One region of the Undibacterium sp. GW821-FHT07F11 genome, then DNA from elsewhere that is predicted to be linked to it. Evidence: predicted binding sites of a transcription regulator. Region 1 holds the regulator's gene; each other region holds the start of a gene.

Region 1 (9,969 bases):
TGGTGGTGCGCAGCACTGATAGTATTGCATACGCAAGTTTATGCACGTTCAGGGAATGGGGAGCTTGCTCCCCATTTTTATTTTTATCGCAATGCTGGCAGGGCTATGATATTTTCTTGATTCATTTTAAGAAAACCAAGCATTCCCATGCACATCAATTCCTTTTCTTCGCACATCCGTCATATCGTTCTGGCTTCCATCACACTCTTTTGTGCTTCCACGATGGCGGCACCTGTTCTGCAAGAACACAGCATAAAAATCGATGGCAAGCAAAGGCGCTATTATCATTTATCTGATCCGGCTGCGACAACACATGGCCATCCTGTATTGCTGGTCAGCGGTTCAGGATGCGATGATTTTGCAGTTCGTTTGCCCATGTTTTTTGAACGCTATCCCGGAACGGTAAATGTCTATTACCTGGAAAAACCTGGCGTTGCCAAAAATGCCGATGGCAGCAAGTGCTCCGCAGAATTCCAGGCGGAAGATAAGCTCGATCAACGATTGTCTGATCATTTGAAGTTCTTGGCGCTTCAGCCTGAGCTTCAAAAAATGCTTGTACGCTCTATTGCAGTCTTGGGCTTTTCTGAAGGCGGAGCTGTCGCTCCTTATATTGCCAGGGACAGTAATAAAATAGACTGGCTGGCGACCGCAGGAAGTGGTGGTTTGCCGCAGAGTGAAGAATTTTTGATCTTTGCAGACCGCGGCGTGGAACCTTATGCCAATCCATTTTCACGCGATTATTTTTTGCATGTGTATGCTGAGATCAGGAAAGATGACAAGAATCTCAGGAAAGAGTTCTTTGGACATCCTTATGCGTATTGGTCTGGACATCTGTTTTCTGATCCTTTGATTGTGTACGCAAGCCTGGATATTCCCATGGTGGCAGCAATGGGTGAGAAGGATGAGAGTGTGCCGATAGAATCAGGACATGCCTTGCGGGATTACTTTTTGAAGCATCCGGAAAAAGATTTTCAGTTCGTGGAATTTCCAGGTGCCAGTCATGGTTTGAAGACTGCGAGGAGGAATGGGGCGCAGGAGTTTATTGCGGGGTTGGCTGGATGGTTTAAGGGGGATAAGAAGGCGTTTGAGTTGAAGTGATTGCAGATATGCATAACAGGCTGCTCAGCCTTGGATTTTATGGCAATCTTATTCACGTCATTCCTGCGTAGGCAGGAATCTAGCGGCGTTCGTGGTATGCCGTGTTGTTTGTTGAATATTGCACTTTGACTAAAGCGATTGCCCTTCGTAGAACCAAGCCGGGTCTCGGCCCGGCAGCCGAAATTCTTTCTTTGCGTCGCCAAAGAAAGAATTCAAAGAAATGCGACCCAGCGTCGTCGCCCCTGCGGGGTGCCCGTTTGTGCAGTACAAAAAATGGGAAATGCCCGAAACTCGCTACACTCAAACACGGGCATTTCTTGATCCATTTTCTGTACTGCACAAACGGCGTCGACACATGGGAACTGCAGAAAGTCAAAAACAACCCCAAAGTCAAAATCAACGTCAATACGACCTTGATCTAATTTTTAGATATACGATTGATCAAACTCTGATCAGTCAGTCTTTCAACTCAAGCTTCCAAATACCGCAAAGGATGCGCATGAGCAGGCCAGGCTTCAGCAAAGAATCCTGTCACTTGTTCCGTCGTCACTTCAGCCAATGTCGCAGGTGACCAGCGTGGTGCATTGTCTTTGTCTACCACCAGGGCCCGCACGCCCTCAAGCACTTCACCATGCTTGAAGCAATGGCGTACCATGTTTCTTTCCATGCGCAGGCAGGCCGATACTGTCATACCTTTACTGCGGCGCAGTTGTTCCAGTGTGACTGACATCAGTAGTGGTGAACGCTTTTGCATGGTGGCCAGGGTCTGCTGGGCGAAGTCGCTGTTGTCTTGTTGTAGTTTTTCACAGATCGCAGTAACGCTATCGCCTGCGAAAATGTCGTTGATGATGGCGTGTTGTGCAGCCAGTTTGCTGGTGTCCGGTTTTGCCTGGTCTGCAAAAGCCGCAGCAAAATCGCGTATTACCAGATGCAAGTCTGTGGCCGTACTTTCACTGAGCAAATTCATCAGTGCAGGTATTTCAGTTGTGGGAATATAGACATCCGCCAGCCCTGCATAAATGGCATCCGCAGCGGTGATGATTTCACCAGTCAATCCCAGGTAAGTACCAATTTCACCATCAGTACGCGACAGGAAATAACCGCCGCCCACATCAGGGAAAAGACCAATATTCACTTCCGGCATCGCCATCTTGGTACGCTCCGTGACGATGCGCAAACGACAGTCTTCACCTGCTTGCGCAATACCCATGCCACCACCCATGACCACGCCATTCATCAGCGCGATATAGGGTTTTGGGTAGAAATGGATTAAATGATTTAAGGCATATTCCTCGGTGAAAAAATCTTCCAGCAGGGCCGAGTCACCTCTGGGTGTGGCAGTACCAACGTCATAGAAGAAACGGATATCACCACCAGCACAAAATGCCTTCTCGCTGCTGCTATGGATAAACACCGCACGCACATTCTGATCATCCTGCCAGGCCAGCAAGGTCGTCGTCAGCGCTCTTACCATATCGAGAGACAGCGAGTTCAGCGCTTTGGGCCTGTCCAGGGTGATATAGCCTATATTGTTCTTGACGGAGGTGAGGACAAATTCGCTCATAATGGTTGACTATGCAGGGTAGAGGATGAAGCTGCTATTTTAACTTTGTCAGGCTTGGTCGTCACGGGGTGTCTATGCTTATGAGGAAATAGCGTAAGGACTGCATGCTCGTTGCTGTTGTTTTTGACGTTAGCAGTTCCCATGTGTCGACGCCGTTTGTGCCGTACAGAAAATGGATTAAGAAGGACCGCTGTTTGAGCGAAGCGAGTTTCGGGCCTTCCCATTTTTTGTACAGCACAAACGGGAACCCCCTTCAGGGGGCGACGACGCCTGGGTCGCCTTTCTTTGAATACGTTCTTTGGCGACGCAAAGAAAGTATTTCGGCTGCCGGGCCGAGACCCGGCTTGTATCCACGGAGGGCAAACGTTTTAGTCAAAGTGCCACTTGCAACAAGAGCCACGGCATATAACGAACGCCGCTGGATTCCAGCTAAAAGCACGCTGGAATGACGGTTATTATGTGTACGGATTGTCGCAGGGCAATTCAATTAATGATTGAGGTAAATCATTAAATCAAAACCAATCACCCAACAAAAAGGACGCCTTCTAGCGTCCTTGTTTTGGATGTCCACAACCCTGTTCGGGTAAGGACTGGGGTCTTTATGAAGCCGATGCCGGATCAGGTATGTGCTTGATGGCGTCGTGCTGATGGTCTTGCATTTTATCTTTATGCTTGATGACCTGGCGATCCAGTTTGTCTACCAGTGCATCAATGGCTGCATACAGATCATGCGCCAGACTTTCAACGTGGATATCTTTACCGCTGATATGCAAATTAATGTCGGCTTTGTGTCGTTTTTCCTTTTCCCGGAGCTTGTCCACCGTCAGGATGACGGCGATATCAATGACCTGGTCGAAATGCCGCCTGATACGTTCTAGTTTGGTATGTACATATTCACGAATTGCAGGAGTTACTTCGACGTGGTGTCCACTGATGGTGAGATTCATACTGTGCTCCTATAGTGATGTTACTTGCTGTAACGATAAGCTCCTGGCATTTATTTGCCTTGAGCTAAATCATATATAGCAATTCAAACCGTGATTACAAGGACTGCTTACAAAGATTTACGCAAACTCACTGGGGGGATTTTGAGGGCTTCACGGTATTTGGCAACTGTCCGTCGGGCAATTACCATGCCCTGTTCACCCAGCATGTCTGCAATTTTGCTATCAGAGAGTGGGCTTTTCTGGTCTTCTGCTCCTATCAGCTGCTTGATGAGTGCACGTATCGCGGTGGAAGATGCTTCACCCCCTGTTTCCGTCGCGACATGGCTGCCGAAAAAGTACTTCAACTCAAACATGCCATGTGGGGTCAACATGTATTTTTGGGTTGTTACACGTGAGATAGTGCTCTCGTGTAATCCTAGTGTATCAGCAATTTCGCGCAAAACAAGGGGGCGCATGGCAACAGCACCGTGCGTGAAAAAATTGCGTTGCCTTTCGACTATCGCTTGTGCAACGCGCAATATGGTCTCGAAGCGTTGCCGCATATTCTTGATGAGCCAGCGTGCTTCCTGTAGTTGCGCACCCATGCCTGCCTCGCCGCGATTTTGCTTCATGATGTTGGCATACATACTGCTTACCCGCAGCCTGGGCATGACATCCTGATTCAGCATGACTTGCCAGCCGTTACCGGATTTTCTGACGATGACGTCTGGTACAACATAGTCAGATTCATCGGCAGCAAAAGCGATGCCGGGTCTGGGTTTGCACATACGGATGACCGTTTGTGCATCGCGCAAATCTTCGTCATCACAGTCGAGTATTTTCTTGAGTTTTGTGAAATCTCTTTGCGCAAATAAACTCAGTTGCGTTTCAACAATTTGCAACGCCAGCCTGCGCGTGACAAAAGCAATCTTGGGCAAGCGCCTGATTTGCAGTGCCAGGCATTCTGAAGGGCTGCGCGCACCAACACCGGCAGGGTCAAAGCTCTGCAGCATGTTCAGGGCAAAAGCCAGTTCTTCTGGTTCTACGAACAATTCCAGTGGCAAACTGGCATGTATTTCATCCAAGGTTTCAGTCAGGTAACCGTTGCTGTCAAGCGCATCTATCATCAGCTCGACCAGGGCTCGGTCACGCGGCTCGCGCAGGTTCAGGCGCATCTGTTCCAGCAGGTGTTCACGCAGGGTGACATGGGCTGCGCCCAGTTGTGGGCGGCCATCTTCATCATCGCCAGACTTGCTGCCATGCTGCACGTCATCAAAACCCCAGTCTTCTTCACTGGAGGTGGTGCTGTCATTGCTGATGACGGTTTCAGCATCAGCCGCCGCAGGTTCTGCAGACTTGTCGCTGTCGTCTCTTGCTGCGGGTGCTTCCATGCCAGCATCGGCAGAGGTGCTGCTGGTATTGATGGCACCGTCTGCCAGCAGGCGCACGGCGTGATCAAGTGGGTCATCGACGCGCTCCAGCATGGGATTGTCGGTCAGCAGCGTCTCCAGCTCCTGATGCAATTCCAGAGTCGATAACTGCAATAATCGTATTGATTGCTGCAATTGCGGCGTCAGGGCCAGATGTTGTGAGGTACGTAGTTGCAGGCTTTGTTTCATGATGATTCCCGTCACATCCGGAAGTGTTCTCCGAGATAAACGCGACGTACAGATTCATTTTGTATGATGTCGTCAGGCTTGCCACTGGCAAGTACCGCACCTTGGTTGATGATATAGGCGTGATCGCAGATGCCCAGGGTCTCGCGCACATTATGGTCGGTGATCAGCACACCGATGCCGCGTTCCTTGAGGAAGCGCACAATGCGTTGAATTTCGATGACGGCAATCGGGTCAACGCCAGCAAAGGGCTCATCCAGCAAAACAAAGCGTGGGTTGGTCGCCAGCGCGCGGGCAATTTCGACACGACGGCGTTCACCACCTGAGAGTGATAGTGCTTGGCTTTCACGTATCTTTTCTATCTGCAAATCTGCCAGCAGGGCATTGAGCCTTTGCTCAATTTTCTTGGCACCGAGATATTTGCCTTCACTGTCTTTTTGCAATTCGAGTACGGCGCGGATATTGTCTTCCACCGTCAGTTTGCGGAATACCGAAGCTTCCTGGGGCAGGTAAGACAGACCCAGTACTGCACGCTCATGGATAGGCAGTTGCGAGATATTCACGTCATCAATCGTGATATCCCCGGCGTCGGAAGGCACCAGGCCCACGATCATGTAAAACGAGGTGGTCTTGCCTGCGCCATTCGGCCCCAGCAAACCCACCACCTCGCCACTTTTCAATAGCAGGGAAACATCGCGCACCACCTGGCGCGCGCCATAGCGCTTTTGCAGGCCCTTGACGAGCAAGGTGCTGCTGGACTGTGCTGTCATCTTAATTAGCCTGTTTTTCTGGTTTTGGTTGCAAGATGATTTTCAGGCTGCCAGAGCCATCCACATGCTGGCCACTGGTCGAATTGGTGCCGATGAAAAAGTCATTTTTGCTGTCGTAAGACAGGTATTCGCCTTCCTGTTCCTGGGTGACCCGTTTACCTTCCAGGTAGCGCACCTTGGCCTTGGAAATGAACTTGACGATTTCTGTACTCTGATTGTATTCAGCGCGGTCAGCCTCACCATCCACCCACAGGTCCGGGCCGCCATCACGTTTCTGGCGGAAGGTGACCTTGCGGTTGCTGCCACCGGTGAGGACGACGAACTGGTCACCATTAGGCGCTTCAGTAACCACGGCATTTTCTGCCTTGACGTTGAGTGTGCCACGTACCAAAGAGACACCCTTGGACAATCTGCGCACACTGGTCTTGCCATCACTCTCGCCGTAACCGGCTTCGATGATGGTCTCTTTATTACTGTCGGCTTTTTCTGCATGGGCAGAAACGCAGGCCAGGCTCAGAAAGGCCAGACCCAATAAGCGGGCGACGCTGAATGGTGTATTGATCATACGCATATTCGCTTTCTTCATTATTTTGTGCTGGCTTTGGGAGCCGGTTCACGCTTCTTGAGTTGAATGTGGACCTTGCTCAGCATCGCCAGGCTTTGAGTAGAATTATTGGCAATCATGCCTGTTGCTGTAGAGCTTAGTTTTCCCGTCGTGACCGAAATGGGTTTATCGGTTTTCACGATATCATCATCCGGCAATAGCAAAAGATAATCTGACTCCACGCGCACGAACTGTGAACTCAGACCCTCCGGTCTTTCCATACTGACATTGTCATGCAGATGGACTTCGTCATGTTCGCGCCTGGGTGTGACCAGTGATGATTTTTGTGACACTACAGCCAGGTCAGCACGCAGATGCAGGGGCGGCCTGTCCTGGTCAAAACTATTGATCTGCGGGTGCTTGATTTCTATATTGTCGGTACGTGGCAAATGCACCAGGCTGTCGCCGGTGATGTGGTAATTGGCCTTGCCATTATTCGACAGACGGATGAAATTGAATTTCTCCACATAGTAATCAGGCGCTGATCTGGCCGAACTGCGGTTTTGCTCATCATCGGCATGACGGCGTATGACTTCCATGACCCAGATGGTGCCCATGGTGATCACGCCCAGCAGGATCACGGCCAGCCAGATGCGGAAGCGGTCTATGGTCATTTGGGGTTTCATGTCAGATATGCTTGTAAAGCCTGTTCATATTTACCCTGGGCGCGCAGGATGAAGTCGCAGACTTCGCGCGCTGCACCCTGGCCGCCATTGGCCTTGGTGATGTATGGCACGCGCTGTTGTACTTCGGCATGGGCATTCGGTACGCTGGCTGCAAAGCCGACCCTGGTCAGTATCGGCAAATCAATCACGTCGTCACCGATAAAGCCGCATTCTTGTGCGGGAATATCCAGCCTCTCCAGCAGTCCCAGGAATGCACTCTTCTTGTCATGGACGCCCTGGCTGACGTGGCTGATGCCAAGATCAGCAGCACGCTTGCTGACGATGGCCGATTGTCTTGCGCTGATGATGGCCGTGATGATGCCTGCCTGTTGCAAGAGTTTGATACCTTGCCCGTCCAGCACATTAAAGCACTTCATCATTTCACCTTCGGAGCCAAAATACAGGCTGCCGTCGGTCAGTATGCCGTCCACATCAAAAATCATCAGTCTGATCTTGCTGGCCGCCGCTGTTGCTATCTCTATTGCTGTACCCATCAAATCACCTTGGCCCTGGTCAGGTCATGTATATGCAAGGCACCCACCAATTTGCCGCTGTCGTCAGCGACCAGCAACTGGTTGATGCGGTAAGTTTCCATGACTTCGACAGCTTCTACTGCCAATTGTTCAGGGCGTATGCGACGTGGGGCGTGGTTCATGACATCGGCAATGCGTAACTGGGTAAAGTCACGCGTGCCATCCATCAGGCGGCGCAAGTCACCATCGGTGAAGATGCCCAGCACATGCTGGTGTTCATCCACTACGGCAGTCATCGCCATGCCTTTTTTGGTGATTTCGAGCAGCGCAGTTTTCAGACTGGTTTCCGGGCCGACGCGCGGTATGGCTTCTTCAACACGCATGACATCCCTGACATGGGTCAGCAAACGGCGGCCCAGTGAGCCACCGGGGTGGGAGCGGGCAAAGTCTTCTTCACGAAAACCGCGGGCATCCAGTACCGCCACCGCCAGGGCATCGCCCAGCGCCAGTGTGACCGTGGTGCTGGCCGTTGGTGCCAGATTGAGCGGGCAGGCTTCTTTGTCCACATGCAGGTTCAGGTGGATATCTGCCAGCTTGCCCAGACTGGATTCCGGGTTGCCTGTCATGGCAATCAGCTTCACACCCAGACGCTTGATAATGGGCAGGATGGACATCAGCTCTGAGGCTTCGCCAGAATAAGAGATGGCGATAAACACATCTTGCGATGTCACCATGCCCAGGTCACCATGCGCCGCCTCAGCCGGATGGACAAAAAACGATGGGGTGCCGGTAGAAGCAAAGGTCGCCGCAATCTTGCGCGCAATATGACCAGACTTGCCTATGCCAGAAACGACGACCCGACCGTGGCATGCCAACAACATGCTGACAGCCTGGGAAAAGCCGGCAGCATCGCCATTACCCAAGCGTTTTTGCAGGGCAAGCAGGGCGTCAGCCTCGATTTGCAGGGTTTCACAAGCCAGTTTCAGGGCGCGCTGTGCTGCGACAGCTGCGTCTGTCGTGGGTACTTGTTTAAAAGTTAAAGGTGCATTCAGTTCATTCATGCCGGAAGTATAAACGAAATCCTCAAAGCAAAAACTTTGCCAGTTGTAACGTAATGAATAATGTTTGCCCAAAAGCAGGATAGCAGGGCGATAAATCGGCAATAATAGGCGGCATGACAGGACTGGACACCACACTTTTATTGCTGGCTGCTGCCGTATTGGGCGTGGTCGCATTCCGTATGCTGCAACTGCCGCCCATGCTGGGTTATCTGGTGGTTGGTATTTTCATAGGCCCGCACGGTTTCGGCATGGCAGAAGAAAGCGCCGTTACCCACGAACTTGCCGAGTTTGGCGTGGTCTTCCTGATGTTTTCCATAGGACTGGAATTTTCCCTGTCCAAGCTCATGGCCATGCGCAAGGCGGTATTTGGCCTGGGGATGGCACAGGTACTGGTCACCATACTAACCAGTATGGTATTTGGCTGGGTAGCCAGCCGCTGGCTGCCCAGCCTGTTCCAGATCAGTTGGGAAGCCTCATTTGCCCTGGGCGGCGCATTGGCCATGTCATCAACGGCGATTGTGTCCAAAATGCTCACGGAAAGGCTGGAGCTGGAAAGTTTGCATGGCCGGCAAATCATCAGCGTGCTGCTGTTTCAGGATCTGGCCGTGGTACCACTGCTGATCCTGGTGCCAGCACTGGCATCTAAGTCCCCTGACCTGGGTAAAACCCTGGCACTGGCGAGTGGCAAGGCCATCGTCGTCCTGGTGTTGCTGCTGGTGGTAGGGCAAAAACTCATGCGTGCCTGGTTCCATATCGTGGTCAAGCGGCGTTCGCAAGAGCTGTTCATGCTCAATCTCTTGTTTATTACCCTGGGTGCGGCCTGGCTGACTGAGAAAGCCGGTTTATCGATGGCGCTGGGTGCCTTTGTCGCTGGCATGCTGATATCTGAAACTGAATACCGCCATCAGGTGGAAGAAGATATCAAACCCTTCCGTGATGTTCTGCTGGGCTTGTTCTTTATTACTGTGGGCATGCTACTCAATGTGCGGCTGGTCTATGAGCAATTCTGGCTGGTGTTATTGTTGCTGACCGGGCCGGTCTTGTTGAAACTGGTACTGATTGCTGCATTGGCCAGGGCTTTTGGCAACTCCACCAGCGTCGCCCTGCGTACCGGCCTTGGTTTGGCGCAGGCTGGCGAATTTGGTTTCGTTTTGCTGAATCAGGCAGGTGGCTTGCAACTGGTAGATCCCAT
Region 2 (9,969 bases), on a different contig from region 1:
GTGGGCTCCAGTTCTGCCAGGGTGTAACCCAGCATCTCGGCCCAGCGCTCGTTATAGATGGTTTCGCCGGTGAGGATATTGCATTCCCATGTGCCGATATTGGTGCCCTTGATGACATTGACCAGTTGACGCTCAGTTTCATACCTGCGCTTTTGCGCACGTGCTGCGCTGATCAACTGACCAAGCGTGCTGAACAGGGGTTTTAAGAATTCTGTTACATACTGGTCGTAGGCATCTGGCTTGTTGGCGATACCGACCAGGGCTATCAGTTCGCCATCGTATTGCACGGGTATGCACAAGAAGCATTGCAAGGCATCGAAATGTGCAGGAAAAACCTTGTCGAGCGCATCTGCTGCATTGTCGATGACTGCTTGCCCTGATCTGAGGGCTGCGCCATATCTGGATTTTAATTGCAGGCAGGCGATATCCCTGGCGGCGGTGTCCAGGCTAGTGCTGGAAATATTCGGGCTGAGTGTATTCCAGGCCAGCATCATGCTTTTCAGGGCAGGATTGCTGACAGTATTATTCTTGACTTCGCAAATGAAGCCGTAAGCGCTGCCTGTCAGTTTCAAGATCGCAGCCAGCAGTGATTCAAAGCCTTTTTCCTGATCTGTTTCACGTATGAACAGAGCCTGTGCCATGGCGATGGCGTCGCTGAGTGCACGTTGCCTTTGCAGTTGCCGGTCAAGTTCCTGTCTTTTCATGACGCCAGTGACCCAGTCGGCCAGCAGGCGTACAAATTCTGTTTCTACTTCTGAAAACGGGAATGACCTTGGCTCGGTATGCCAGATACACAGTGCAGCATCATCCCTGGCATTGATATGCAGGCGCAGGCCTATCAGGCATTGTATCTGTGCAGGCACTTTGCCCCTGTACTTGCTTTCTGCCAGGTCTGCCGCATGAATGAGGCCCTTGTTCGCATCTTCTGGCAGGATGCACAGCGGTGCAGAATGCGAGCTTGCCATTTCAGGATGCAGAGAATCTCCGGACTGACAGACCAGGCTGGCTTTGCCACCTGCTTGCACGCGGCTGATCTGGCCGCAAGTCATACCCAGATAGTCACAGGCCATGGCCAGGGTCTGTTGCAAGGCTGCTTCAGGGTTCTGGTGCGACAGGGCAGTGATGGCAGTCAGCGATAGCAAGGCATGCAATTGTCTTTGCTGTTCTTCGCGTGAAAATTCACTCTCGACACAATCAGCCAGGTCACGCAGGGCAGCCAGGTCTTCTGCGCTGAGTATGCGCGGTTTGGTGTCGATGATGCACAGGGTGCCCAGGCTCTGGCCGTTACGTGCGCGCAAGGGGGCGCCAGCATAAAAGCGGATATTGGGGACATGGCTGACCAGAGGGTTGTCGGCAAAACGCGCATCCTGGCTGGCATCGGCGACGTACAGGATATCTGGCTTGAGTATCGCATGGCCGCAGAAAGAAATATCTCTCGCCGTTTCGCTGACATCCAGACCCTGTTTTGATTTGAACCACTGACGCTCACTGTCGATGAGGGAAACCAGAGCGATGGGTGTCTTGAACAGGTGACTTGCCAGCCGCGTCAGCCGGTCAAAACGCTCTTCTGGCGGTGTGTCCAGTATGGCGCAGGCTTGCAGGGTTTGCAGGCGCAATATCTCATCGACAGGAAAATCAGGTGCTTGCATCGTGAATCAGTCGTGAGCGTGGCTTGCCAGACCGTCCAGCCATTTTTGTAAGCCTTCGCCATACAGCGGTTTGCTGGCGAAATAGCCTTGCATGGAATCACAACCAAGCTGGCGCAGGCTTTCTCGTTCGGCTGCGGTTTCTATGCCTTCGGCAATCACGCTCAAACCCAGGCCATGGCCCATTTCTATGATGGCCTTGACCAGACCCTGGGTCGTGGGCAGTTTGTCGATATCGGTGACAAAACTGCGGTCTATCTTGAGTTCACTGACGGGCAGGCGCTGCAAGTAGGACAGGGAAGAATAGCCAGTACCAAAATCATCGATAGACAAATCGAGACCAATGGCGCGCAGTCGGTTCAGCAATTCTATGGTGCTGCCCGGGTCTTCCATGATGCCGCTCTCGGTAATCTCCAGCTTCAGCAATTTGGGGTCAAGGTCATACTGACGCAACAGGGCCGCAATCTGGTCCGGGAAGCTGGTGTCACGCAAATCATGGGTGCTGACATTGACGGCAATGGTTTGGCCGGGATATTTTTCTTGCCAGTTTTTGAGTGTGACGATGGCTTGTTCCAGCATCCACATGGTGAGCATGCTGATATAGCCTGTGCGTTCAGCAAAGGGGACAAACTCTGCGGGCGAAATAAAACCGCGTACAGGATGTTGCCAGCGCACCAGCGCTTCAAAACCATAGGCCTTGCCAGATTGCAGATACAGCTTGGGTTGCAGCCACATTTGCAATTCTGATTCCCTGACAGCAGAGCGCAAGTCAGACAACAGGCTAAGATGGGTCAGGCGCGAAGCTTCTTGCGCATCGGTGTACCAGGCGGATGAGCTGGCGCTGCGTTTGGCCGCATACAGGGCAACTTCAGCATTTCTGATCAGGGTCATCAAGGGCAAGGGTGTGGCTGCGGTGATGGCAAAGCCATATACCAGACTGACATCGACCGAGTGCTGGCCGCACTTGACCGGATCGGCCATGGCAGCATCTATGCGTTGGTGCAAGTCTTCAATCGCAGTTTTGGAGCTGTCATGGCAAAGTATGGCAAACGCACCGCCAGCCAGTCTGGCGAGCCATGGTTTTTGTGACGCAGTATCGCCGCCGATAACTGTTTTAAGACGCATGGCCACATCTGATATGACAGTATCACCGGTATCAAAACCCAGGGTTTCATTGATGACTTTCAGACGTGCCAGGTCCATCAGGATAAAGCCCTGGTGGGGTAAACCCTGGCCTTCATGGGTTTTGAGCAGCAGGGTGCGGTTGGGCAAGCCGGTCAGGCTGTCGTAATACGCCAGACGCTCTACTGCTTGTTCGCGTATGCCTATGGCTTCAGCCATGGTGTTCAGGGCTTCACCGACGCGTGCTACTTCTTCAGTCTTGCTGGGGATGAAGCGTGTCTGGTAATCACCTCTGGCAATTTGCAAGGCGCTGGTTTCCAGACGTGCCAGCGGCCTGACCACGCTACGGGTAGTCAGCCACGCCAGTACCGCAGCCAGGATCACGCCAAATATTGAGAGCATGGCCACCATCTTGCCAGTTTCTTCCAATTCCAGTTGCGCTTCCGCCTGATGCGTCTGGATCAGCTCCTGCTCGCGTTTGAGGAAGGTTTTTGACTGATCCAACAAGGCATCCAGCGCAGGTTTTACCCGCGTGATAAAACTGGCCTTGGCGGCATCTTGCCCTTCATCTTCCAGCTGGTTGACTGTATCAAGATAGTGCTGATTGTAGATCGCCCGTTTTTGCTTGAGGACTTTCAGGCTTTTCAATTGCTCATCATCACTGAGGCTGGCTTCGAGATCGCTGATCAGACGATCTATGCGGCGATTTTTTTCATCGACGATGGTGTATTCAGGAACACGTTGTTCATAAGGAACAGTCAGGAATTGCAACAGGGCTCTTCCGACGTTTTCTGTTGCGACACTGAGTTCTTGCACATATAAAAGACTTTGCACCTCTTTGCGGGCAAATTGCTCATTACGCGCAGTCATGTTGCGAATTTGTGAAATTGGCAACAGCAATACAATACTGAATAAAATCAGCAGCAAACCATAGCTGAGCGCCAGACGCATACCTATACGGCGCAAGCGCAGGAGCTGAATCAGACGATTTAAGCTAGAAGACATAAGTTATCAATGTATCGTTTTGGTTTGCTACAGAAGGTGCAGTTTCCAGATTCATGCAAAAGCCACTGGCATGGCATGAGCCTGACATTATGGTCTTATGTTAATGCACTATTAACAGCGAGAGCAATACTATTGTGAGTGAGCGATCTCAGGGAGGCAGGATCAGCGTGCTATCAGTATATACAACATCAGCACATTGGCGACGATGGACAAGACTGCCAGCATGCGCCAGGTGGCCAGTGGATCGCGCTGAGCCAGGGGTTTGGCTTGCGGGGCGGGCAGGGGATGGGCTGCGCCACGTTCCAGTGCCAGCAAGAATTCTTCTGCTGTTTCAAAACGATCGGCCTCGTCGCGTGCGACGGCTTTGAGCAAGACATTTTCCAGCCAGTGTGGCAAGTCGGGACGATAACGACCTGGTGATGCCGCCTCACCAAATTTGGGGCGCTGGAATGGCTCCACTTCACCATAGGGATAATGGCGCGTCAGCAAATAGTAGAGCGTGACCCCGGTGGCATACAAATCCGTAGACCTTGACGGTGCGGCACCCTGGAATTGTTCCGGTGCCAGAAATGAGGGTGTGCCCGCCATGGTGTGGCTGGCGTTACCCTGGCCATCCTGGCTGTCAAAGCCGGATTGTGCTACGCCGAGGTCAAGAATGCGGATCTCATCATCATCCCCCAGATGCACGTTGGCGGGCTTGATATCCCTGTGCAAGATGCTGCGCCTGTGCAGGGCACCAATGGCGCGTACCAGCTTGCCGCCATAGGCAACTGCTTCTGGTATGGTGAAATGCTGACCGGCTTCCAGCCTTTTTTGCAGGGATGCACCGGCATGCCAGGTCGAGAGATAGTACAGGTAGTTTCTCTGATCAGGAGTGATGACCTGTGGGAAAAAGCGCGCCACGACGCGTTTTGCCAGCCATGCTTCATGCGCGAAGGCAGAGCGTTCTTGCGTATCGTTGGCCTTGTCCGGGTGCAGGGTTTTTAATACCAGTTGCCGGTGATGTGATGGTTCGCTGACACGATACAGTACCGTCGTCAGTGAAGTATGCATGACTTCTTCTATGGCATAACCGTCCAGGGTCTGGCCAGGCTTCATGCGCGGCGGCACGGGCAGGGCATGCAGCTCGCTGATGGCATCGCGCAGTTCACCTTCAGGCAAGGTCTCTACGCGTGCTATCACAGCGCTGCAATTATCTTGCGACCCTGCCTTTAGTGCGGCTGCACATAGTGCTTCGCAGGCGACTTCGCTGCCCAGGCTGCCTGCACTGACTTGCTTCAAAAAATCTGTCAGGTCATATTCGGTCAGGCTGGCCCAGATACCATCACAGGCCAGCAAAAAGACATCATTGACACGCAATTCACCCATGCCATGATCGATGACGAGGTGGCTGTCCAGGCCGATAGCACGGGTCAGGACATGCTGCATCTCTGGCCTGTCCCAGACATGGTCCTGGGTCAGTTTTTGCAGCACACCATCACGCAACAGGTAGCAGCGGGTATCGCCCACGTGGGCGCTGTAATACATGCGCCCCCGCAGGACCAGTGCAGTCATGGTGGTGGCCATGCCTGCCAGCTCACGACGCACTGAGCCTTGCTGCTGTACCCAGCTATTCATGGCAACCAGCACCTTGTCCAGCGCTGTTGTCACTTCCCAGGTATCGGGCGTGGCATAGTAATCGGTGAGCAAGCCACGCACTACATATTCAGCCGCTTCACGTCCGCCTTCATTGCCGGAGACCCCATCGGCTACGGCCAGTACCATGCCCTTGCAGGATAGCTCGGGTTCGCCCGGCGTGACCATGCCGACAAAGTCTTCATTGCGCGGGCGTAAGCCGGCGACGCTGTGATGTCCTGTGCTGACAGTCAGTGGCATATGCGATCGATTAAATTTTTGCTGTAGTCATGGCGGCGGAACCCCAGGTAGTGCGCCAGCGTTTCTTGACCAATGATAAACCCAGCAAGGCGACGATGGCGAGGCTGGCGAAAATTGACAAGCCTATTTGATAGCTACCAGTGATCTGACGTGAATAACCCATACTGGCAGCCAGATAAAAACCACCTATGCCACCGGCCATGCCGACCAGGCCAGTCATGACACCCATCTCTTTACGGAAGCGCTGCGGCACCAGTTGAAATACCGCACCATTACCTGTACCCAGTGCCAGCATGGCAACCACAAATACACATACCGCAGCAGTAGCCGATTGCAAACCTATGGCGGCAATGAACAGGAAGGCAGAAGCGATGCTGTACATGACAGACAGGGTTTTGATACCGCCGATGCGGTCGGCAATACGGCCACCCATGGGACGCACCAGCGAACCGGCAAAGACGCAGGCGGCAGTGAAATAACCAGCCGTCACTGGCGTTAAACCATATTGCGTATTGAAATAAATTGTCAAAGAGGATGCCAGGCCAGAAAAACCACCAAAGGTAACGCTGTAAAAGAACATGAACCACCAGGCGTCTTTGTCTTTCAAGACGGCCAGATATTCAGTCAGGGATTTGCTTGGTGCGTCTCCCGGTGCATCCTTGGCGAAAATCAGATAAACAGCCAGTGCTATAAATAAGGGGATCAGCGCCAGGCCAAACACATTTTGCCAGCCAAAGGCGATTGCCAATGCTGGTGCAAACAGGGCAGCAAAGGCGGTGCCAGAATTACCTGCACCCGCTATCCCCAGAGCAGTGCCCTGGTGTTCAGGAGGATACCAGCGTGATGCCAGCGGTAATGCCACGGCAAAGGCAGAGCCAGCGACACCAAGGATCACGCCGAGGAACAGTAGTTGTTCATACGTATGCAAATTACCCAGCCATGCCCAGCATAAGCCTATCAGTACGACGATTTGCCCTATCAAACCGGCTTTCTTGGGTTTTAAATGATCTACCAATACACCCATCACGATGCGCAATAGAGCGCCAGCTAATAATGGCGTAGCGACGATCAAGCCTTTTTGTGCCGCTGTCAGACCCAGGTCTTTGGAAATCTGGATGGCGAGTGGCCCCAACAATACCCAGACCATGAAACTCAGGTCAAAATAAAAGAAAGATGCCAATAGGGTGGGTGTGTGCCCGGCTTTCCAGAATGATGTTTTTTGCATGGTCGCTCCAATAGTGAACACGCATGCCACTTGCAAGGGACGTGCCATCAAAATGTGCATGCCTTTGCTCTGCTTTATGATTAAAAACAAAACTTACTGCGCGAAAATCGTGCGTCATCTGAATTAAATGGTGCAATGCACCAGAATGGCTTGGTTTTGTATGAGTGCAGTGAGGATTTTGGGCGCATGCTTCAATAAGTGGCATTGCTCTTGCTGCCAACAGAGGAATTCTCAGTTTTTCTTGGTGAAAACCGTATTAATGCGCAGTTAAATTGGTGCAGGCTTATAAAAACATTCTGCCTTTCCCTCTGATAAAAATGAACTGGCATTGCTCTTGCTTAGTGTCTGGGGAGACAAGCAAAGGAGCAGCCATGAAGAAACTTAAGCTAGTGATGGTAGGGAATGGTATGGCAGGTGTGCGTACCCTGGAAGAATTAATCAAGATCGCCCCCGACCTGTATGACATTACCGTATTTGGTGCAGAACCTTATGCCAATTACAACCGCATCCTGCTATCACCTGTATTGGCAGGTGAGCAAACCATCAAAGACATCATGCTCAATGATGTGGATTGGTATGAAGAAAACAATATCACTCTGCACCTGGGCAAAAAAATCGTCAAGATAGACAGGGCACGTCGCCTGGTGATAGCCGAAGATGGCACCCAGACTGAATACGACCGTCTGTTGCTCGCGACAGGTTCCACACCTTTCATGCTGCCCGTGCCTGGCAAAGACCTCAAGGGCGTGATTGCCTACCGCGATATTTACGACACCAATACCATGATAGAGGCGGCAGAAAAGCATACGCACGCTGTCGTCATCGGCGGTGGCCTGCTGGGTCTGGAAGCGGCAAATGGTTTGAAAATGCGCGGCATGAGTGTCTCTGTGGTGCATCTGCCTGGCTGGCTCATGGAGCGTCAGCTTGATCCCGTCGCTGGCAAGATGCTGCAAAAATCGCTGGAAGACCGTGGCCTGAACTTCCTGCTGGAAAAAAATACCGAAGCCATCATTGGTGATGATGCTGGTCATGTCAAATCCATACGCTTTACCGATGGCCTGGAAATCCCTGCACAATTGATCGTCATGGCAGTTGGCATACGCCCCAATACGGCGTTGGCAGAGTCTGCAGGCTTGTATTGCAATCGCGGCATCATCGTCAATGACACCATGCAGACTTATGACCCGCGCATTTACTCTGTTGGTGAATGCGTTAATCATCGCGGCACGGTATATGGCCTGGTTGCCCCTTTGTTTGAAATGGCCAAGGTCTGCGCCAATCACCTGGCGAATTTTGGGATTGGCCGTTACCAGGGTTCAGTCACATCCACCAAACTGAAAGTGACAGGCATCGATCTGTTTTCTGCCGGTGAATTCATGGGTGGCAAAGACACTGAAGAAATCATTTTGTCTGACCCTATAGGTGGTGTTTATAAAAAGCTGGTGGTGAAAGACGACAAGCTCATCGGTGCCTGTCTGTATGGTGATACCGTCGATGGCAGCTGGTATTTCAAACTGCTGCGCGAAGGCAAGAATATTTCCGAAATCCGTGACTCATTGATGTTTGGTGAATCAAATACCGGCGACGTTGGCCACGAAGGTCATACCAAGGCTGCCGCCATGCCAGACGAGGCCGAGGTCTGCGGCTGTAACGGTGTCTGCAAAGGCACCATCGTCAAGGCCATCAAGGAAAAAGGTCTGTTCACACTCGACGATGTGCGCAAGCATACCAAGGCATCGGCGTCCTGTGGTTCCTGTACTGGGCTGGTAGAACAGATCATCATGTTTACTGCCGGTGGTGATTATTCGACGGCGTCTAAAGTCAAGCCCATGTGCGCGTGTACTGATCATAGCCATCAGCAAGTGCGTGATGCCATCAAGGCCAACAAGCTGTTGACGGTCTCCGGCGTGCAGGAATTCATGGAATGGCGCACACCTAATGGTTGCTCCAGCTGTCGTCCGGCCATTAATTATTATCTGATTTCTACCTGGCCACGTGAAGCCAAGGATGATCCGCAATCACGCTTCATCAACGAGCGCTCGCATGCGAATATCCAGAAGGATGGTACTTACTCTGTTATCCCGCGTATGTGGGGCGGTGAAACCAATGCCAGTGAATTGCGCAGGATTGCTGATGTCGTCGATAAATTCAAGATACCGACAGTCAAGGTCACCGGTGGTCAGCGTATTGATTTGTTGGGTGTAAAAAAAGAAGACTTGCGCGCCGTGTGGCAAGACCTGGGCATGCCATCCGGTCTGGCTTATGCCAAGGGTTTGCGTACCGTGAAAACTTGTGTGGGCAGTGAATGGTGCCGTTTTGGTACGCAAAACTCTACCCTCATGGGACAACAGCTGGAACGCGAACTGGCACGCATGTATTCACCGCATAAGGTCAAGTTGGCGGTATCCGGCTGTCCGCGTAATTGTGCCGAGGCAGGTATCAAGGACGTTGGTGTCATTGGTGTTGATTCAGGTTGGGAAATTTATGTAGGCGGCAATGGCGGTATCAAAACCGAAGTCGCACAATTCCTGGTCAAACTGAAAACCCATGAAGAAGTCATGGAGTATACCGGCGCCTTCTTGCAACTGTACCGTGAAGAAGGTTGGTACCTGGAGCGCACCGTACATTACCTGGCCCGCGTCGGTTTGGATTATGTGAAGAAAATCATATTGGAAGACCACGAGCGCCGCAAAGACCTGTATCAACGTTTGCTGTTTGCACTGGAAGGTGAATCTGATCCGTGGCATGAACCAGAAAAAGCCCAGGTCGATACGCGTCAGTTTGAACGCTTGCCAGCATAACGCCATTTTTTGAGAGGAAAAAACATGAGTCATGAATGGCAAGTTATTTGTCGTGTTGAAGATATTCCCGTACTGGGCGCACGCGTGGTTGCGCGTGCCGCCAAACCGGATGTGGCTATTTTCAGGAATACAGAAAACAAGGTCTTTGCTTTGCTGGACAAGTGTCCGCATAAAGGCGGCCCATTGTCACAAGGTATAGTCTTTGGTGAAAGAGTGGCCTGCCCCTTGCATAACTGGAATATCGAATTGGCTTCTGGCTGTGCAATTGCGCCCGATGAAGGATGCACGCAAAAAT
Region 3 (9,969 bases), on a different contig from region 1:
CTACCAGCAAGACATGTGCAGGCTTGTGTTCAGCCAGGGTGATGGCTTCATCCAGCAAGGGTTTGTAAGGCACAGCCTTGCCACCACGCATACCCGCATCTGCTGATACCACCAGCACAGGCTTGGCATCATCAATACGTGTGCCCAGGCTCTTGGAAGCAAAGCCACCAAATACGACAGAATGCACAGCCCCTATGCGGGCGCAGGCCAGCATGGCAAAGGCTGCTTCGGCAATCATGGGCATATAAATCAAGACCCTGTCGCCCTGCTTCACACCCAGGCCTAGCATGATAGCTGCCATGCGTTGCACTTCTGCGTGCAGCTCGGCAAAGCTATAAGTTTTTTCAGTATTGGTTTCGGTAGAAATCGCGATTAGCGCAGGCTGGTCTGCCTGGGTAGCCAGCCAGCGATCGACTGCGTTATGACAGAGATTGGTTTCACCACCCACATACCATTTGGCAAATGGCGGCTTGCTATGGTCGAGTACCTTATCATAAGGCTTGTGCCAGTCTATCAACTGCGCTTCTTTGGCCCAGAACCCTTGCGGGTCTTGTATAGATTCCTGATAAAACGCTGCGTAGGTCATGCTGTCTCCTTCGATATCACAAAATGTTCTTAACATTCGCGTCGGCCCTGAGCATTAATTATTATTTTTGGACAGTGGCACTGGCACGTGGCGAGGCCTGCACTTTCACGTGCATAAAGCTACTTCGTTTCAAATCCAAAATTTTGTCAGTTTGAGGGTACGCGTACCCAACCTTCCATCAGCACGCGCGCACTGCGACTCATGATGGCCTTGGTAACACTCCATTCGCCATTGACTTGCGTAGCTTCTGCCCCTACCCGTAAAGTGCCGGATGGATGGCCAAAACGCACCGCAGTACGAGCGCCACCGCCAGCCGCCAGATTCACGAGTGTGCCTGGTATCGCAGCAGCAGTACCTATGGCCACGGCTGCAGTACCCATCATAGCGTGGTGCAGCTTGCCCATGGACAGGGCACGTACCAGCAAATCGATATCAGCCACCTGGACTTGCTTGCCACTGGACGACGTGTAGTCAACAGCCTTGGCAACAAAGGCCACCTTGGGCGTATGCTGGCGTTGTGCCGCTTCAGAGATATCCTTGATCAGCCCCATGCGCAATGCGCCATGTGCACGTATGGTTTCAAACATTGCCAGCGCCTTGGCATCACCGTTAATGGCATCCTGCAATTCCGTCCCGGTATAGCCTATGGCATCGGCATTGATGAAGATCGTGGGAATGCCGGCATTGATCATGGTCGCTTTGAGCGTACCCACACCTGGCACGTCGAGATCATCGACCAGGTTACCGGTCGGGAACATGGAGCCGCCAGCACCCTCTTCATCGGCTGCCGGGTCCATGAATTCCAGTTGTACTTCTGCTGCTGGAAAAGTCACTCCATCGAGTTCAAAATCGCCAGTCTCCTGCACTGCTCCTTCAGTCACAGGAACATGAGCAATGATGGTCTTGCTGATATTCGCCTGCCATATGCGGATGGTGGCGATACCGTTTTGAGGTACACGTTCAGCATCCACCAGACCAGCGCTGATGGCAAAGGCACCGACTGCGGCAGACAGGTTGCCGCAATTCCCGCTCCAGTCTACAAAGGCCTTGTCTATAGCGACCTGGCCAAACAGATAATCAACATCATGGTCAGGCTTGCTGCTTTTCGAGAGGATGACAGTCTTGCTTGTGCTGGAAGTTGCACCGCCCATGCCATCAATCTGTTTGCCATAAGGGTCGGGGCTGCCTATCACACGCAGCAGCAAAGCATCGCGTGCTGCACCTGGCTGTTGCGCAGCCTCAGGCAAATCCTGCAGGCGGAAAAACACGCCCTTGCTGGTGCCGCCACGCATATAGGTCGCCGGGATTTTGATTTGTGGGAGATGGGCCATATACTTCTCTTTAAAATTTCTCTTTTTAATTCAAATCAAATCCAGCACTTTTCTATCAAGAAAAGCACTGGAAATATATCGCATGAAACTTACGCAGCCTTGACAGATTCCAGGAAGTCTTGCGCAAAACGCTGCAAGACACCACCAGCTTCGTAAATAGATACTTCTTCTGCCGTATCGAGGCGGCACAGCACAGGCACCGCCACAGATTCACCATTCTTGCGGTTGATGATCAGGGTCAGGGTTGCGCGTGGCATGCGCTCGCCTATGACGTCAAAGGTTTCTGTGCCGTCTATGTTCAGCGTCAGGCGGTTCACGCCTGGCAAGAACTCCAGTGGCAAAACGCCCATGCCAACGAGATTGGTGCGGTGAATGCGCTCGAAACCTTCAGCAACAATCACTTCTACACCCGCCAGGCGCACACCCTTGGCTGCCCAGTCACGCGAAGAGCCCTGGCCATAATCAGCACCGGCAATCACGATCAAAGGCTGTTTGCGTTCCATATAGGTTTCTATGGCTTCCCACATGCGGGTAACCGTGCCTTCTGGTTCTATGCGGGCCAGTGAACCTGCCTTGACCTTGCCATCAACGATGACCATTTCATTCTTCAAAGTCGGGTTGGCAAAGGTGGCACGCTGAGCAGTCAGATGGTCACCGCGGTGGGTTGCGTAAGAATTGAAATCTTCTTCTGGCAAACCCATCTTGGCGAGATATTCACCAGCAGCACTGTCGAGCATGATGGCATTCGATGGCGACAGATGGTCGGTCGTGATGTTGTCACCCAATACTGCCAGTGCACGCATGCCCTTCATGCTGCGCGCGCCTGCCAGTGCGCCTTCCCAATACGGTGGGCGGCGGATATAGGTCGTCTGTGGACGCCAGTCATACAGTGGGCTGACTTTTTCACCATCATCTGCCTGCTTGGCAAACATGGGGATATACACTTTACGGAATTGCTCAGGCTTGACGCTGGCTGCAACCACGGCGTCAATCTCTTCATCCGTAGGCCAGATATCTTTCAAGGTCACCGGCTTGCCTGCCGCATCCAGACCCAGTACATCTTTCTCAATATCAAAACGGATAGTGCCAGCAATCGCATAAGCAACTACCAGTGGTGGCGAAGCGAGGAAAGCCTGTTGTGCATACGGATGGATACGACCATCGAAATTACGGTTACCCGACAACACAGCCGTCGCATACAAATCACGGTCTATGATTTCTTTCTGGATGACAGGATCAAGCGCGCCCGACATGCCATTGCAGGATGTGCAGGCATAGGCCACCACGCCAAAGCCCAGTTGCTCCAGCTCAGGCATGAGATTGGCTTCTTCGAGGTACAGGGTCACTGCCTTGGAACCAGGTGCCAGTGAACTCTTGACCCAGGGTTTGCGGGTAAGTCCAAGTTTGTTGGCATTGCGTGCCAGCAAACCGGCAGCCACCATATTGCGCGGGTTATTGGTATTGGTGCAGCTGGTAATCGCAGCGATGATGACGGCACCATCAGGCATGAGGCCAGGCTCATTTTCTACCGTGCCGCTGATGCCACGCGCTGCCAGTTCTGAAGTAGGCACACGCTTGTGCGGGTTAGATGGGCCAGCGATATTGCGCACGACGGAAGACAGGTCAAACTTCAGTACGCGCTCATATTCAGCATTCTTCAGGGTATCTGCCCACAGGCCTGTTTCTTTGGCATAGGTTTCTACCAGCTTGACGAGTTCATCATCACGGCCTGTGAGTTTCAGGTATTTGATGGTTTGCTCATCAATGTAAAACATCGCCGCGGTGGAACCAAATTCAGGTGCCATATTGGAAATCGTTGCGCGGTCACCCAGGGTCAGGTGGGATGCACCTTCGCCATAAAATTCCAGATAGGACGATACGACTTTTTGATTGCGCAAGAATTCTGTCAATGCCAGCACTGTATCTGTTGCGGTGATACCTTCCTGCGGTTTACCTGTCAGCTCTACACCGATGATATCTGGCAAACGCATCCAGGATGCACGACCGAGCATGACGCTTTCCGCTTCCAGGCCACCGACGCCAATCGCAATGACGCCCAGCGCATCGACCATGGGTGTATGGCTGTCTGTGCCGACCAGGGTATCTGGATAGGCTACGCCATCAGTCACCTGCACGACTGGCGACATGCGTTCCAGATTGATCTGGTGCAGGATGCCATTGCCAGGCGGGATCACATCAACATTCTTGAATGCCTTCTTGGTCCAGTTAATGAAGTCAAACCTGTCTTCATTGCGCCTGTCTTCAATCGCACGGTTTTTGTCGAAAGCGTCGGGATCAAAACCACCGCATTCAACCGCCAGCGAATGATCGACCACCAGTTGGGTAGGTACAACGGGATTCACCAGCGCCGGGTCGCCACCTTGCAGGGCAATCGCATCGCGCAAGCCAGCCAGATCAACCAACGCAGTCTGGCCCAGAATGTCATGGCAAACTACGCGCGCCGGGAACCATGGAAAATCCAGGTCGCGCTTGCGTTCTATGAACTGGCGCAATGAATCAGTCAGCGTAGCCGGGTCGCAGCGGCGCACCAGGTTTTCTGCCAGTACGCGAGATGTATATGGCAGCTTGTCATACGCGCCTGGCACGATGGCATCTACTGCTTCACGTGTATCAAAGTAGTCCAGAGTAGTGCCAGGTAGTGGCTTGCGGAATTGAGTATTCATGGCTCGCTATTTTTTAAATATTAGTATTTGGTGTTCAGGGCAGTTCAAGGTGATTCAGAGCAGTTCAGAGTTGCAATTTGAAGCCTTCATGTGATGCTGTGAAGCCCATGCTTCCATAGAACCTATGCGCCTGTATGCGTTTCTTGTCGCTGGTCAGTTGCACCAGCTGGCAACCGCGCTCACGTGCCAGAGCTATAGCTTGCTCGATGAACCAGTGGCCTATGCCCTGCCCGCGCAGATAGCCATCGACCCGCACGCTTTCTATCATGGCGCGGGTAGAACCTTTCCTGCTCAGACCAGGGATGAAAGTGACCTGCTGCATGGCGATGATGCGACCATCCAGTTCCGCCACCATGAGAAACTGATTGTCATCGGCTGTTATACGCTCAAAAGCTTCGGCATAACATGCGTCCTCCGAGCCTACGCCTTCACGGTTCTTGCCAAGATCATCATCGGCAATGAGTTCCAGCAGGCGCGGCAGATCTTGCCTCGCAGCGCGTCTGGTGCTGAGTCTGGACAGATCTGCCTGCACTTTCATATTGCAACCTCTGCTTACTTACGTTTATTCAAAGGAACAAATTTCAGATCTTCGGGGCCAACATAGTTGGCACTAGGACGAATAATCTTGTTATCGATACGCTGTTCTATAATGTGTGCCGCCCAGCCTGAAGTACGGGCAATCACGAACAAAGGCGTGAACATGGCAGTCGGCACGCCCATCATGTGGTAAGACACAGCAGAGAACCAGTCCAGGTTAGGGAACATTTTTTTGATATCCCACATCACGGTTTCCAGACGTTCAGCAATATCAAACATCTTCATTGCGCCAGCTTCTTTGGACAGGCTGCGCGCCACTTCCTTGATGACTTTGTTGCGTGGATCAGAGATGGTGTACACAGGATGACCGAAGCCGATCACGACTTCCTTGTTTTCTACACGTTTCTTGATATCTGCTTCTGCTTCATCAGGATTGTCGTAACGCTTCTGGATTTCAAATGCGACTTCATTTGCGCCGCCATGCTTAGGACCGCGCAAGGCACCAATCGCGCCAGTGATGGCGGAATACATGTCTGAACCTGTGCCAGCGATGACGCGGCCAGTAAACGTGGACGCATTGAATTCATGTTCTGCATACAGGATCAGCGACGTATGCATGGCTTTTTCCCACGATGCGCTTGGTTTTTCACCATGCAGCAGATGCAGGAAATGGCCGCCTATGGATTCATCATCAGTTTCAGTTTCTATGCGTTTGCCATTATGGCTATAGTGGTACCAGTACAGCAGCATGGAACCCAGCGAAGCCATCAGACGGTCAGCGATATCGCGTGCGCCAGGGTTATTGTGATCATCTTTTTCTGGCAATACGCAGCCCAGTGCAGAAACACCAGTTCGCATGACATCCATAGGGTGAGATGATGCAGGCAACCATTCCAGTGCTGCCTTGACATTCGCTGGCAGGCCGCGCAGGGCTTTCAGCTTGGCCTTGTAGCCGCGCAATTCTGCGACGGTAGGCAATTTGCCATGGACCAGCAAATGGGCAATTTCTTCAAACTCGCAGGCGTCAGCCACGTCCAGGATATCGTAGCCGCGATAATGCAGGTCATTACCGGTTTTGCCTACGGTACACAGGGCTGTATTACCAGCAGTAACGCCAGACAGGGCGACGGATTTCTTAGGTTTGAAAGGAACTGCTTCAGTCATGATTATTTCTCCAGAGGTTCATATTCAAGGCTGTTCCCATCCGCCAGCTTGATGTGGCACAAGGGTGGGACAGCTTATATCATTATTATTTGGCTTTTTGCTGTGCGAACAGTGCATCCAGCTTTTGTTCAAAGTCGTGGTAATTGATGCGCTCGTACAGTTCCATACGGGTTTGCATGGTATCGACAACATTCTTTTGCGTACCATCACGACGTATCGCGCCATAGACGTTTTCTGCCGCCTTGTTCATGGCACGGAAAGCTGACAAAGGATACAAGACCAGACCTACATCCACCGCTGCCAGCTCTTCGACGGAGAACAGGGGCGTCGCACCAAACTCGGTAATATTTGCCAGGATAGGTACTTTGACGGCATTGGCAAATTGCTTGTACATCGCCAGCTCAGTAATCGCTTCCGGGAAAATCATGTCAGCACCAGCTTCTACGCATGCCAAAGCGCGGTCTATTGCGGCTTCCAGACCTTCAACTGCCAGCGCATCAGTACGCGCCATGATGACGAAGTTGTCGTCAGTACGCGCATCTACGGCAGCTTTTACGCGGTCTACCATTTCCTGCTTGCTGACGATTTCCTTGCCAGGACGATGGCCGCAACGCTTGGCACCTACCTGGTCTTCGATATGGATGGCAGCAGCGCCAAACTTGATCATGGATTTGACAGTGCGTGCCACATTGAAGGCAGATGAACCGAAGCCGGTATCTACATCGACCAGCAAAGGCAGATCGCAAACGTCAGTAATGCGGCGTACATCGGTCAGGACATCGTCAAGATTGGAAATGCCCAAATCAGGCAAACCCAGGGAACCGGCAGCGACGCCGCCGCCAGAAAGGTAGATCGCCTTGAAACCGGCACGTTTAGCCAGCAAGGCATGGTTGGCATTGATTGCACCGACGACTTGCAGCGGGGATTCTTCCTGCATCGCCTTGCGGAAGGCGGCACCTGCGGAGTATGTACTCATGTGTATGCTTTCAGGTTAATGAACAGATTCTGGGTTGCATATTGCAATCGGCGTGCCAGCCTGAGGATGACAAAGACATTTCCTTGTCAACCTCATATAAATCAAACACTTATTTTCTTTTAGGGCAGAACAAAGTCTGTGCATGACTTCAATTTTGTTTCATAATACCGTTTCATATTGAGAATCGAAACATCAGTTGAAACATTAATGAAACATCCACCGACAATACGCGATAATCAGGACAAGCCAGTCATCTGGACGGTGTCCATCTCACGCCTGTTCGACATGTTCCGCGACATCATGGTCGAATACGATGTCAGTGCTGACATAGAGCCCATACACATGGGTTTCGAAGAAGCTGCCCAATATCTGAAAGAACGTCTGCAAACCGAGAGGTGCGATGCAGTCATCGCCGCAGGGTCGAATGGAGCCTACCTCAAGAACCGCCTGCCAGTCCCGGTCGTCATCGCCAAGGCCAGCGGCTTTGATGTCATGCAGGCGCTGGCCAGGGCGCGCAAGGTGTCGCCTGCCATAGGCCTCATCAATTACCAGGAGACCATGCCTGAGCTGACGGATTTCAAAACGACTTTCGGCTTCCCGCTGGAGCAGCGTACCTATGTGACCGAAGAAGATGCGCGTGCCCAGATCAGTGAACTTAAAGCAGGTGGGATCAAGGTCATTGTCGGTGCCGGACTGATCACCGACCTGGCTGAAGAAGCAGGCTTGACTGGCATTTTCATGTATTCCGCGACGTCAATACGACAAGCCTTTGACGACGCGCTCGAAATCGCCCGTCTGACACGGCTGGAATCTGCCCGCGGACGGCATCACCCTGCAGCTGAATCACTACGCGCCAAGCATGGTCTGAATGATTTGCGGGGTGACTCCGCCCTTATGCAAGCCACCCGCAAGTCCATCGCCTTATTTGCACGTTCCCCGGCAACGGTGTTGTTACAAGGTGAAACCGGGACTGGCAAGGAATTGGCGGCTCAGGCACTACACAGGGAAAGCACACGGGCGCGCCAGCCCTTCGTCGCCGTAAATTGCGGTGCCATCGCTGAAAGCTTGCTGGAATCTGAATTATTTGGCTATGAAGAAGGTGCTTTTACCGGTTCCAAGCGTGGCGGCCACGCCGGTTTATTTGAAATTGCCCACAGAGGCACGGTATTCCTGGATGAAATCGGTGAAATGCCGCTGACTTTGCAAACCCGGTTATTGCGCGTACTTGAAGAGCGCGAGATCAATCGTGTGGGCAGCATGCGCCCCATACCTGTAGATGTACGCATTATCAGCGCCACTCATTGCGATCTGGAAAGCAAGGTAAAAGAAGGAAAGTTTCGTGCTGACCTGTATTTTCGTCTGGCCGTATTGCGTCTGCATCTGCCTGCATTAAGGCAGCGCCCCGACGATTTGCTGCCCCTTGCTGAATGGTGCCTCAAACATGCACTGGCAGCCATGGGTGTCAGGCCACACGCCAATCTGCATGCGGAAATAGGTAGTTGCGTCACGCTGCTACAAGACTACAACTGGCCAGGAAATGTAAGAGAATTACGTAATCTCATGGAACGTCTGGCTCTGTTTTTGGCAGCAGAGCCGCTGCAAGCCCTGACACCGGGCTTCGTCGCAAAAATCCTGCCTGAACTGGATCTGCATCAGTCACCGGCAGATACTGCAAATACATTCATCAATTCAGCCCGCAATTTACCTGCGCCAGAGTCAATGGATTCCGTCATGGAAAGGTTCAATCACAACCGCGAAGCGGCTGCGGACTATCTGGGGATCAGCAGAACGACTTTGTGGAGACGCCTGAAGCAAAAAGCGTAATCATTTGAAACATTAATTGATCATCTGAACCACGAATTTTGTGCCTCACTAAGGTAGAATGAATTTACGCTGTCACTCACAATCTTTGGGTGCAATTATCTTGCATAAAATATATTATGAAAAAACTACTTATTGTTGACGATAGTAAAGTTTCTCGCATGGTGATCCGTGCGCACGTCAAAGCAGTGCATCCAGACTGGGAATTTTTTGAAGCTGGCAATGGCGAAGAAGCCATCAAGTCAGTCATAGAGAACAAACCAGACTTTTGCACCATGGACATCAATATGCCGGGCATATTGGGAACTGATGCTGCTGAGCAAATCTTGCAGCAACATCCTGGTGTACGCATCGCCATTTTTTCGGCGAACGTACAAGACACCATGCAAAACAGGGCCACCTCCATAGGTACCATCTTCGTGGCTAAACCAGTTACTGAGAAGTCCATCACTATCGTTCTCAATTATTTCGCGAGCTGAAAATGAATTCCCTGACCGAACTTCATCTCGATGCACTAAGCGAGGTATTCAATGTCGGTGCTGGCAGGGCTGCTGCCAGCCTCAGCGACATTGTCGGTGAAGAAGTTCGCCTGTCAGTCCCTTCAGTTGAAATCCGCAAATCCTCAGAGATTGATGTCTCGTCCATGGGTTTGCAAAATGATCGCTTTGGTGCGGTACACCAGACCTTCAGCGGCTCTTTTGAAGCTGAAGCCATACTGCTGTTCACTGAAGAACATGCGCTGAAAATCGTGCGCGACATGATGGGCTCGCAAATCAGCCTGGAAGATCTGGCCGAGTTTGAACAGGAAGCCATGTGTGAGCTGGGCAATATCATCCTTAATGCCTGCCTGTCGGCCATGGCAGATATGTT

The links. Region 1 encodes sigma-54, which starts transcription at its own class of promoters, with help from an activator protein. Its sites were predicted from a motif close to TGGCANGNAANCTGCTTT; they were not measured.
Region 2: a site for sigma-54 is predicted at 7,197-7,214, ahead of nirB (nitrite reductase large subunit NirB). Genes of this name have one in related genera too.
Region 3: a site for sigma-54 is predicted at 7,319-7,336, ahead of prpB (methylisocitrate lyase). Genes of this name have one in related genera too.

Annotation. Positions count from the first base shown of each region.
Region 1 covers NZ_JBWKQH010000012.1:51,539-61,507, forward strand. The annotation lists gene AC07OI_RS26230 (ABC transporter ATP-binding protein) at 1-19, shown strand, start outside; gene AC07OI_RS26235 (alpha/beta hydrolase family protein) at 376-1,098, shown strand; gene AC07OI_RS26240 (enoyl-CoA hydratase/isomerase family protein) at 1,568-2,662, opposite strand; gene hpf (ribosome hibernation-promoting factor, HPF/YfiA family) at 3,262-3,609, opposite strand; gene AC07OI_RS26250 (RNA polymerase factor sigma-54) at 3,717-5,207, opposite strand; gene lptB (LPS export ABC transporter ATP-binding protein) at 5,219-5,974, opposite strand; gene lptA (lipopolysaccharide transport periplasmic protein LptA) at 5,976-6,545, opposite strand; gene lptC (LPS export ABC transporter periplasmic protein LptC) at 6,560-7,204, opposite strand; gene AC07OI_RS26270 (KdsC family phosphatase) at 7,201-7,737, opposite strand; gene AC07OI_RS26275 (KpsF/GutQ family sugar-phosphate isomerase) at 7,737-8,777, opposite strand; gene AC07OI_RS26280 (monovalent cation:proton antiporter family protein) at 8,891-9,969, shown strand, end outside.
Region 2 covers NZ_JBWKQH010000008.1:117,975-127,943, reverse strand. The annotation lists gene AC07OI_RS20235 (PAS domain S-box protein) at 1-1,649, opposite strand, end outside; gene AC07OI_RS20230 (EAL domain-containing protein) at 1,656-3,773, opposite strand; gene AC07OI_RS20225 (bifunctional protein-serine/threonine kinase/phosphatase) at 3,936-5,648, opposite strand; gene AC07OI_RS20220 (nitrate/nitrite transporter) at 5,659-6,873, opposite strand; gene nirB (nitrite reductase large subunit NirB) at 7,245-9,674, shown strand; gene nirD (nitrite reductase small subunit NirD) at 9,699-9,969, shown strand, end outside.
Region 3 covers NZ_JBWKQH010000002.1:616,654-626,622, forward strand. The annotation lists gene AC07OI_RS06625 (propionate--CoA ligase) at 1-586, opposite strand, end outside; gene prpF (2-methylaconitate cis-trans isomerase PrpF) at 733-1,917, opposite strand; gene acnD (Fe/S-dependent 2-methylisocitrate dehydratase AcnD) at 2,007-4,601, opposite strand; gene AC07OI_RS06640 (GNAT family N-acetyltransferase) at 4,666-5,139, opposite strand; gene prpC (bifunctional 2-methylcitrate synthase/citrate synthase) at 5,154-6,302, opposite strand; gene prpB (methylisocitrate lyase) at 6,388-7,278, opposite strand; gene prpR (propionate catabolism operon regulatory protein PrpR) at 7,486-9,102, shown strand; gene AC07OI_RS06660 (response regulator transcription factor) at 9,219-9,578, shown strand; gene AC07OI_RS06665 (chemotaxis protein CheC) at 9,581-9,969, shown strand, end outside.